Regions from separate parts of the Xanthobacter luteus genome, predicted to be linked through region 2. Evidence: riboswitches for the same ligand, from Rfam matches in the RefSeq annotation. Region 2 holds a riboswitch; each other region holds the start of a gene.
The links. Region 2 has a riboswitch for cobalamin ahead of ABLE88_RS23035 (DUF1636 family protein). Riboswitches for the same ligand answer to the same signal wherever they lie in the genome.
Positions count from the first base shown of each region.

Region 1: another riboswitch for cobalamin. It lies ahead of ABLE88_RS19690 (HupE/UreJ family protein); the one in region 2 lies ahead of ABLE88_RS23035 (DUF1636 family protein).
Region 3: another riboswitch for cobalamin. It lies ahead of ABLE88_RS09250 (TonB-dependent receptor plug domain-containing protein); the one in region 2 lies ahead of ABLE88_RS23035 (DUF1636 family protein).

Region 1 covers NZ_JBDZDO010000007.1:57,565-59,756, forward strand. The annotation lists gene cobU (bifunctional adenosylcobinamide kinase/adenosylcobinamide-phosphate guanylyltransferase) at 1-473, opposite strand, end outside; gene ABLE88_RS19690 (HupE/UreJ family protein) at 475-1,098, opposite strand; cobalamin riboswitch at 1,149-1,348, opposite strand; gene argE (acetylornithine deacetylase) at 1,475-2,192, shown strand, end outside.
Region 2 covers NZ_JBDZDO010000009.1:197,217-199,408, reverse strand. The annotation lists gene cobW (cobalamin biosynthesis protein CobW) at 1-292, opposite strand, end outside; gene ABLE88_RS23035 (DUF1636 family protein) at 289-762, opposite strand; cobalamin riboswitch at 822-1,044, opposite strand; gene ABLE88_RS23030 ((d)CMP kinase) at 1,526-2,155, opposite strand; gene aroA (3-phosphoshikimate 1-carboxyvinyltransferase) at 2,152-2,192, opposite strand, start outside.
Region 3 covers NZ_JBDZDO010000002.1:131,457-133,648, reverse strand. The annotation lists gene ABLE88_RS09255 (efflux RND transporter periplasmic adaptor subunit) at 1-723, opposite strand, end outside; cobalamin riboswitch at 926-1,139, shown strand; gene ABLE88_RS09250 (TonB-dependent receptor plug domain-containing protein) at 1,244-2,192, shown strand, end outside.

The DNA of each region.
Region 1 (2,192 bases), on a different contig from region 2:
GCGGCGTCGCGGAAGCGGCGCGCGAGCGCGTTGTCCGGCACGATGCCGAAGCCCACCTCGTTGGCGACGCAGACCGTCAGCCCGGCCCGCCCGGCGAGGGCGGCAAGCAGCCGGTCCGCCTGCGCCTCAAGGTCGTGGTCCGCCAGCAGATGATTGGTGAGCCAGAGCGTGAGGCAGTCCACCAGCGCCGGCCGGCCCGGCGGCAGGCCGGCGAGCGCGCCGGCAAGCTCCAGCGGCGCGTCGACGGTCTGCCACCCCGCGTCCCGGCGGTCGCGATGGAGCGCGATGCGCGCCGCCATCTCGCCGTCGCGCGCCTGGGCGGTGGCGACATAGGTCCAGGGACCCGGTTCGGCCTCCACCAGCGCCTCGGCGAACCGGCTCTTGCCGGAGCGCGCCCCGCCGAGGACCAGGACGAGGCCGCCGGCGGCCGCGGCCGCCGGCGCGTCTTGGCGCAAGCCCGAGGGGGCGGCCACGTCAGCCCGGGATGATCTGTCCGGCGAGCGCGGCGATGCCGACGCCGGCCACGGCGGCACCGGCGAGGCGCGCATTGAGCGACACCGGCGCCTGCTTCACCGAACGGGTGGCGTAGGCGACGCCGACGGCGATCACGCTCTGAATGATCACCAGGCCGGCCAGATAGGCGAGGAGCGGGGTCTGCTCGGCACCGAAGATCGATTCGCCGTAGGCATAGCCGTGGAACAGGCCGGCGATGGCGAACAGAGCGGCCCAGGCGCCGACGGGCACGGCGGCGGCGCGCGCCAGCAGCACGCCCAGAAGCAGCACCGAGGCCGCCACCACCAGTTCGGAGCCCGGCACCGACACGCCCATCACATGGATGGCGACGCCCAGCGCCGAGGCGGCGACGAACAGCACCGGCAGCGCGAGGTTCAGCCCGAACGCGCCCACCACCACGCCGATGCCGACGATGAAGGCGAGGTGATCAATCCCGATCACCGGATGGCCGAGGCCGGAGAGCAGGCCCTGCATGACATTGGACGGCATCTCGCCACCCATCATGTGGTGGGCGTGGGCCGGCGCCGCGGCGAGCAGCGCGAGGCCTGTGGACGCAACGGCGGAAACGGTACGGCGCTTCGACATTTGACCTCCTTGGCCCTCCCACCGAGGGCGCCTTGGACGAGCCCGCGCGCGGGCGATTTGAGGTGGCGGCAGGTCTCCTGGCTCGCGGATCGCCGCCCGCCCCGCGCCTTCCCGGATCGCTCCAGTGGCTCTTGCGGGGGGACTATCCGCCGACAGTTGCGGGGGCAGCTGCGGCATTGGGCTCGACGCCCGCACCGCATTCCCTCTCTCGGCCCGCCGCGAAGCGGGCACCGACACCGCCGCGACTATAGGGACCGCAGCAGGGGCGCGGCAACCGGAGGGTTCGGAAATCGCGCGCGATTTTTGTGCGCCGCCGCACGCGCGGCCGGCCCGTGCCGGCTATAGTCACCGGCCAGAGGCATTCCCGGAGGACGCGATGCCGGCCCCCCTCACCCGCCATTGGCTCGCCCGCCTGGTGGCCTTCGACACCACGAGCCGCAACCCGAACCTGGCGCTGGTGGCCGACGTGGAGGCGTTCCTCGCGGCCAACGGCGTCGCGTTCGTGCGGGTGGAGGATCAGGCCCAGGGCAAAGCGAGCCTGATCGCCACGCTCGGCCCGCGGCAGGAGGCGGGCATCATCCTCTCCGGCCACACCGACACCGTGCCCGTGGACGGCCAGGACTGGACCTCCGACCCGTTCGTCCTCGCCGCGCGCGACGGCCGGCTCTATGGCCGCGGCGCCTGCGACATGAAGGGCTTCCTCGCGGTCTGCCTCGGCCTGCTGCCGGAGATGGCGGCCCGGCCGCTCAAGAAGCCGATCCACCTCGCCTTCTCCTATGACGAGGAGCTCGGCTGCCTCGGCGTGCGCCCGCTCATCGCCCGGTTCCTGGCCGAGGGGCTGAAGGCCGAGGGCTGCATCGTCGGCGAGCCGACTTCGATGGCGGTGGTGACCGCCCACAAGGCCAAGCGCTCCCTGCGTACCATCGTGCGCGGGCGCTCGGGCCATTCCTCCCGCGCGCCGGAGCTGGCGAACGCGGTGGAGGCGGCGGCGCTGATCGCGGCGGCGGTGCACCGGCTCGGCGCCCGGCTCGCCAAGGACGGCCCGCGCGATGGGCTCTACGACGTGCCGTTCTCCACCGCCCATGTGGGCATCC
Region 2 (2,192 bases):
GGATCTTGTCGAGCGCCGGCACGAAGTCGTCCGCTACGGTGCAGCACAGGCAGCCATTGGCGAGCTCGACGATGTCCTCGTCGGCGCAGGTGGCGACGCCGCAGCCCCTGAGGATCTCCCCGTCGATGCCCACGTCGCCGAACTCGTTGACGATCACCGCGAGGCGCTTGCCGCCGGCATTTTCCAGCATATGGCGGATGAGGGTGGTCTTTCCCGCGCCGAGGAAGCCGGTGACGATGGTGCAGGGCACGCGGGCGAGCGAAGCGGAAGCGGAGGGGGCGGGCGCGGTCATGAGGGGTCCTTGGCTGGGAACAATGGGGGCAGGCGCGCGACCATGCCGCGCTTCAGCCGCTCGGGCCGGCCGCGCCAGGGCATGAGGCCGTCGCCGGCGGCGGCGAGCAGGCGCGCGCCGGCGAGCAGGTCCGGGGCGCTGTGAACGTCGAGGTCGCCGAACACGTAGGTCCAGCCGTCGGCCCGCGCGATGGCGGCGGAGAGCGCGCGCTTGCAATTGGCGAGGCAACGCACGGGGGAAATCTCGATGCCGAGGGCGTCGGGGCCGGCGCCGGCGGCGCGCGCCGCCGCGAGCAGGGCGGCGCCTTCGGCCGGCCGGCCGTCCGCCCCGGCGCCGCAGGTGACGCAGACCAACAGCGTCACCGGCGCCGCGGCCGCCTGCGCGCGCGCCTCGGCGGCGGGCGGATCGGCGGCGGGCGGATCGGCAGGGGGAGAAGACGGTGCGGCGCGCTCCACCGGGCATCGGTCCATGGGTGCGGGGCCGCCCGCCTGCGGGCGTGGAGGGACGCAAGACCGAGGCACCCCGCCCGGCGCGGACCTTGTCGAGGGCAGGTCTCCTGGCTCGCGGATCTCAGCGCCTCCGCCGCCTTCCCGGAGCGCATGCGCCCAGTGGCCTTTGACGGAAGCTCACCGCTTACAGTTGCGGGGGCAGCCGCGGATTCGGCGCCCGTCCTTCGACACGGCGCCCCACCGCATTCCCTTTTGCGCCCGGCGCGTACCCTCGCGCGCGGGACCATCGACCGGGTCACTTAAGGGCCGGCCGGGGCGGGTTGTCAAATGGCGCGCGGGGCGTGGGCCGCTCGCGGCCCGAGGCGAGTCGCCCTCGGCGGGAATGATCGCCTTCGGCGGATTTCTTGCGCTGGGCCCCGGCGCTCCCGGCGCTGACGCTCCGGTCGGCCGGGGCACGCGGGCGCTGCCGGTTCCTACCTGCTCATCGCGCAGGCCCTTCCTCGCCGCGCACACCCCTCCCCCCTTGTGGGGAGAGGGCCGGGGTGAGCGGGTGGGGGTCGCCCGACGGGGAGGGGATTGGGCGGGTTGGATGTTGGCAGAGGGGCGAGAGACGCCGCCGGTGGCCATCAGGAGGGCGTCGAGCGGACGGGAACGGCACAGCTGACTTTCCGAGAGGGTCCTGCACCCCCACCCCTGCTCCTCCCCTTTAGGGGGAGGGGTTCTCAAAGGCGAGAGTTCCGCAAAGGGGAGGCGCTGGCGCGGAGAACTGACGCGACCCCCCGCCTCAGCCCCTCTGCCCGAGCCGCTGCGTCACGAGCGCCATGGCGGCGTCGAACGCCGCCTCGATGCCGAGGGCGCTGGTGTCGAGCAGAGCGGCATCGTCCGCCTTCACCAAGGGCGCGGCGGAGCGCAGCGAATCGCGCTCGTCGCGCTTCTCGATGTCGGCCAGCACGTCGGCGAACGTCACCGCGGCGCCGCGGCCGGCGAGTTCCTTGAAGCGCCGCTCGGCGCGCACCTGCGGCGCGGCGGTGACGAACAGCTTCACGTCGGCATCCGGGCAGATGACGGTGCCAATGTCGCGCCCGTCCAGCACCGCGCCCCGTTCCTGGGCGGCGAAGCGGCGCTGCAGGTCGAGCAGCGCCGCGCGCACTCCCGGCCGCGCCGCCACCACCGAAGCGGCCTCGCCCATGGCGGCCGAGCGCAGCGCCTCGGGATCGATCGCCGCCACGTCGAGGCGCGCCGCCGCCGCTTCCGAGGCGGCGACGTCGTCGAGCAGGCCGAGGGCGAGGCAGCGGGCCGCCACCGCCCGGTAGAGCAGTCCGGTATCCAGGTGTGGGAGAGCGTAATGCGCGGCGATGCGCCGGGCGAGCGTGCCCTTGCCGGAGGCCGCCGGCCCGTCGATGGCGATGATCATGCGCGAATCTCCGCGCCGAGCGCGCGCATCATGGGGA
Region 3 (2,192 bases), on a different contig from region 2:
CGTTACCTCCACCAGCGGGTCGGCGGGCAGCGAGGAGAGCAATGCCGCCGGCACGTCGAACACCGCGTCGCGCCCGTCCTGGCGCGCCACCTCCACCACGCTCTGGCCGGCCTGCACCACCTCGCCCGGCTCGGCCCGGCGCTGGGTGACGACGCCGGCCGAATCGGCCTTCAGCTCGGTGAAGCCGAGCCGGTCCCGCGCCATCTGCAGCCGCGCCTCGGTGTCCTCCACCTGGGAGCGGGCGTTGAGATAGGCCTGCTCGGCCTGTTCGTACTGCGCCCTCGGCGTGAAGCCGCGGGCCAGGAGCTGGCGCTGGCGCTCATACTGGTTGCGGGTCTGGGACAAATTGGCCTGCGCGGCCGAGAGCGCCGCCTGCGCCGAGCGCAGCGCGTTCTGCTCGTCCTGGGGATCGAGGCGGGCCAGCACCTGGCCGGGGGCCACCCGGTCGCCCACGTTCACCAGCCGCTCGATCACGCGCCCGCCGATGCGGAAGCCGTAGGAGGCCTCGTTCTGCGCCTCCACCTGGCCGGTGAGCGTCACCGCGTCGCCGGCGGCGCGGCTCGCGGCGAGCGCGGTGCGCACCGGGCGCGGCTCCGGCGCCGCCGCCTTCGGCTCCTCGCCGCAGCCGGCGAGCAGGAGCGCGCCAACGAGCAAAGCGGGCGCTGGAAGACGCCTCAAGAAGCTGGCGACTGCGTGCGGCGTGCGGGACATGACGTCGGCCAAGGGAACATCCTTTTCGCAGTGCGACCCGGCTTCGCTATAGCGGAGCCTGCGATGTGTCGCCAGTAAGTCGAGCACACCATGGCCACGCACGACGATTTGTGCCCGTCGAGGCATGAATACGACTACCGCGTTGCATGAATGTCATTCACGGGGAATTCGCCATTCCAGCGCCACATTCCGTTGACCTGCGGCTTGCTTGCGGTCTAGTCTTACCGCGACGGTTCCCCTCGGGGATCAAAAGGGAACGCGGTGCTCCGCTCCGCCCGGCGACGGGCAGGTGGAAATGCCGTGGCTGCCCCCGCAACTGTAAGCGGCGAGTCCTTCGTCTCAAATGCCACTGGGCCGTTCAGCCTGGGAAGGCGGCGACAGGACAGCGACCCGTGAGCCAGGAGACCTGCCGTCAGCCGTGGTCACGCGCGAGCACGTCGGGCGGGGTGTCCTGATGGTGGCGGAATCCGTTCGGCCGGTGCGCCGGCGGGCGCCTCGTTCGCGGTGACGGACCACCCGTGCCGAGGCCGTCATGCCGTCCCTTTTTCCTCCCAGCCCTCGCGGCGCCGCGCGCGCCGCCCGCTTCCTCGTGTCCACCGCCCTTCTCGTCGTCCCCGGCGCCGCCTTCGCCCAGTCGCCGGCCGCTGCCGGCGCTCCGGCCATCGACCTGCCCGACGTGGTGGTGACCAGCCCCACCGGCATCCCGACCCCCGAGGACGAGGTCGCCTCCTCGGTGAGCGTGGTCACCGCGCAGGAGATCGAGCGCAAGCAGTTGCGTACCCTGCCGGAGGTGCTGGAGAGCCTTCCCGGCCTCAATGTCGTGCAGACCGGCGGGCCGGGCGGGCAGACCTCGGTGTTCATCCGCGGCACCAATTCCAACCATGTGAAGGTGCTGATCGACGGCATCGACGCCGGCGATCCCTCGACCCCCAACGGCGCCTTCGACTTCGGGCAGATGCTCGCCACCGACCTCGCCCGGGTGGAGGTGCTGCGCGGTCCGCAGAGCGGCCTCTACGGCTCGGACGCCATCGGCGGGGTGATCTCGGTCACCACCAAGAAGGGCGAGGGGCCGGCCAAGGCGTTCGGCTATGCCGAGCTCGGCGCGTTCGGCACCTTCAACCAGGCGGTGGCGCTCAGCGGCTCCACCGACAAGCTGTCCTACTCCTTCAACGTCACCCATTTCTCGTCCCCCGACACGCCGGTGACGCCGGCCGACATCGTGCCGGCGGGCTATCCGCGCAATCCCAACGCCTACGACAATTGGACCTATTCGACCCGCCTCGACTACGCGGTGAGCGACACCTTCGCGGTCAATTTCGTCGCCCGCTACATCGACAGCCAGCTCTCCTTCACGCCGGACATCTACCCGCCGCCCACCTATTCCGGCATTCCCGCGCCCGAGCGCTCCACCAGCTACGCCTCCCTGTTCTTCACCAAGGGCGAGGGCGTATGGAAGGCGCTCGACGGGGCGCTGGAGACCG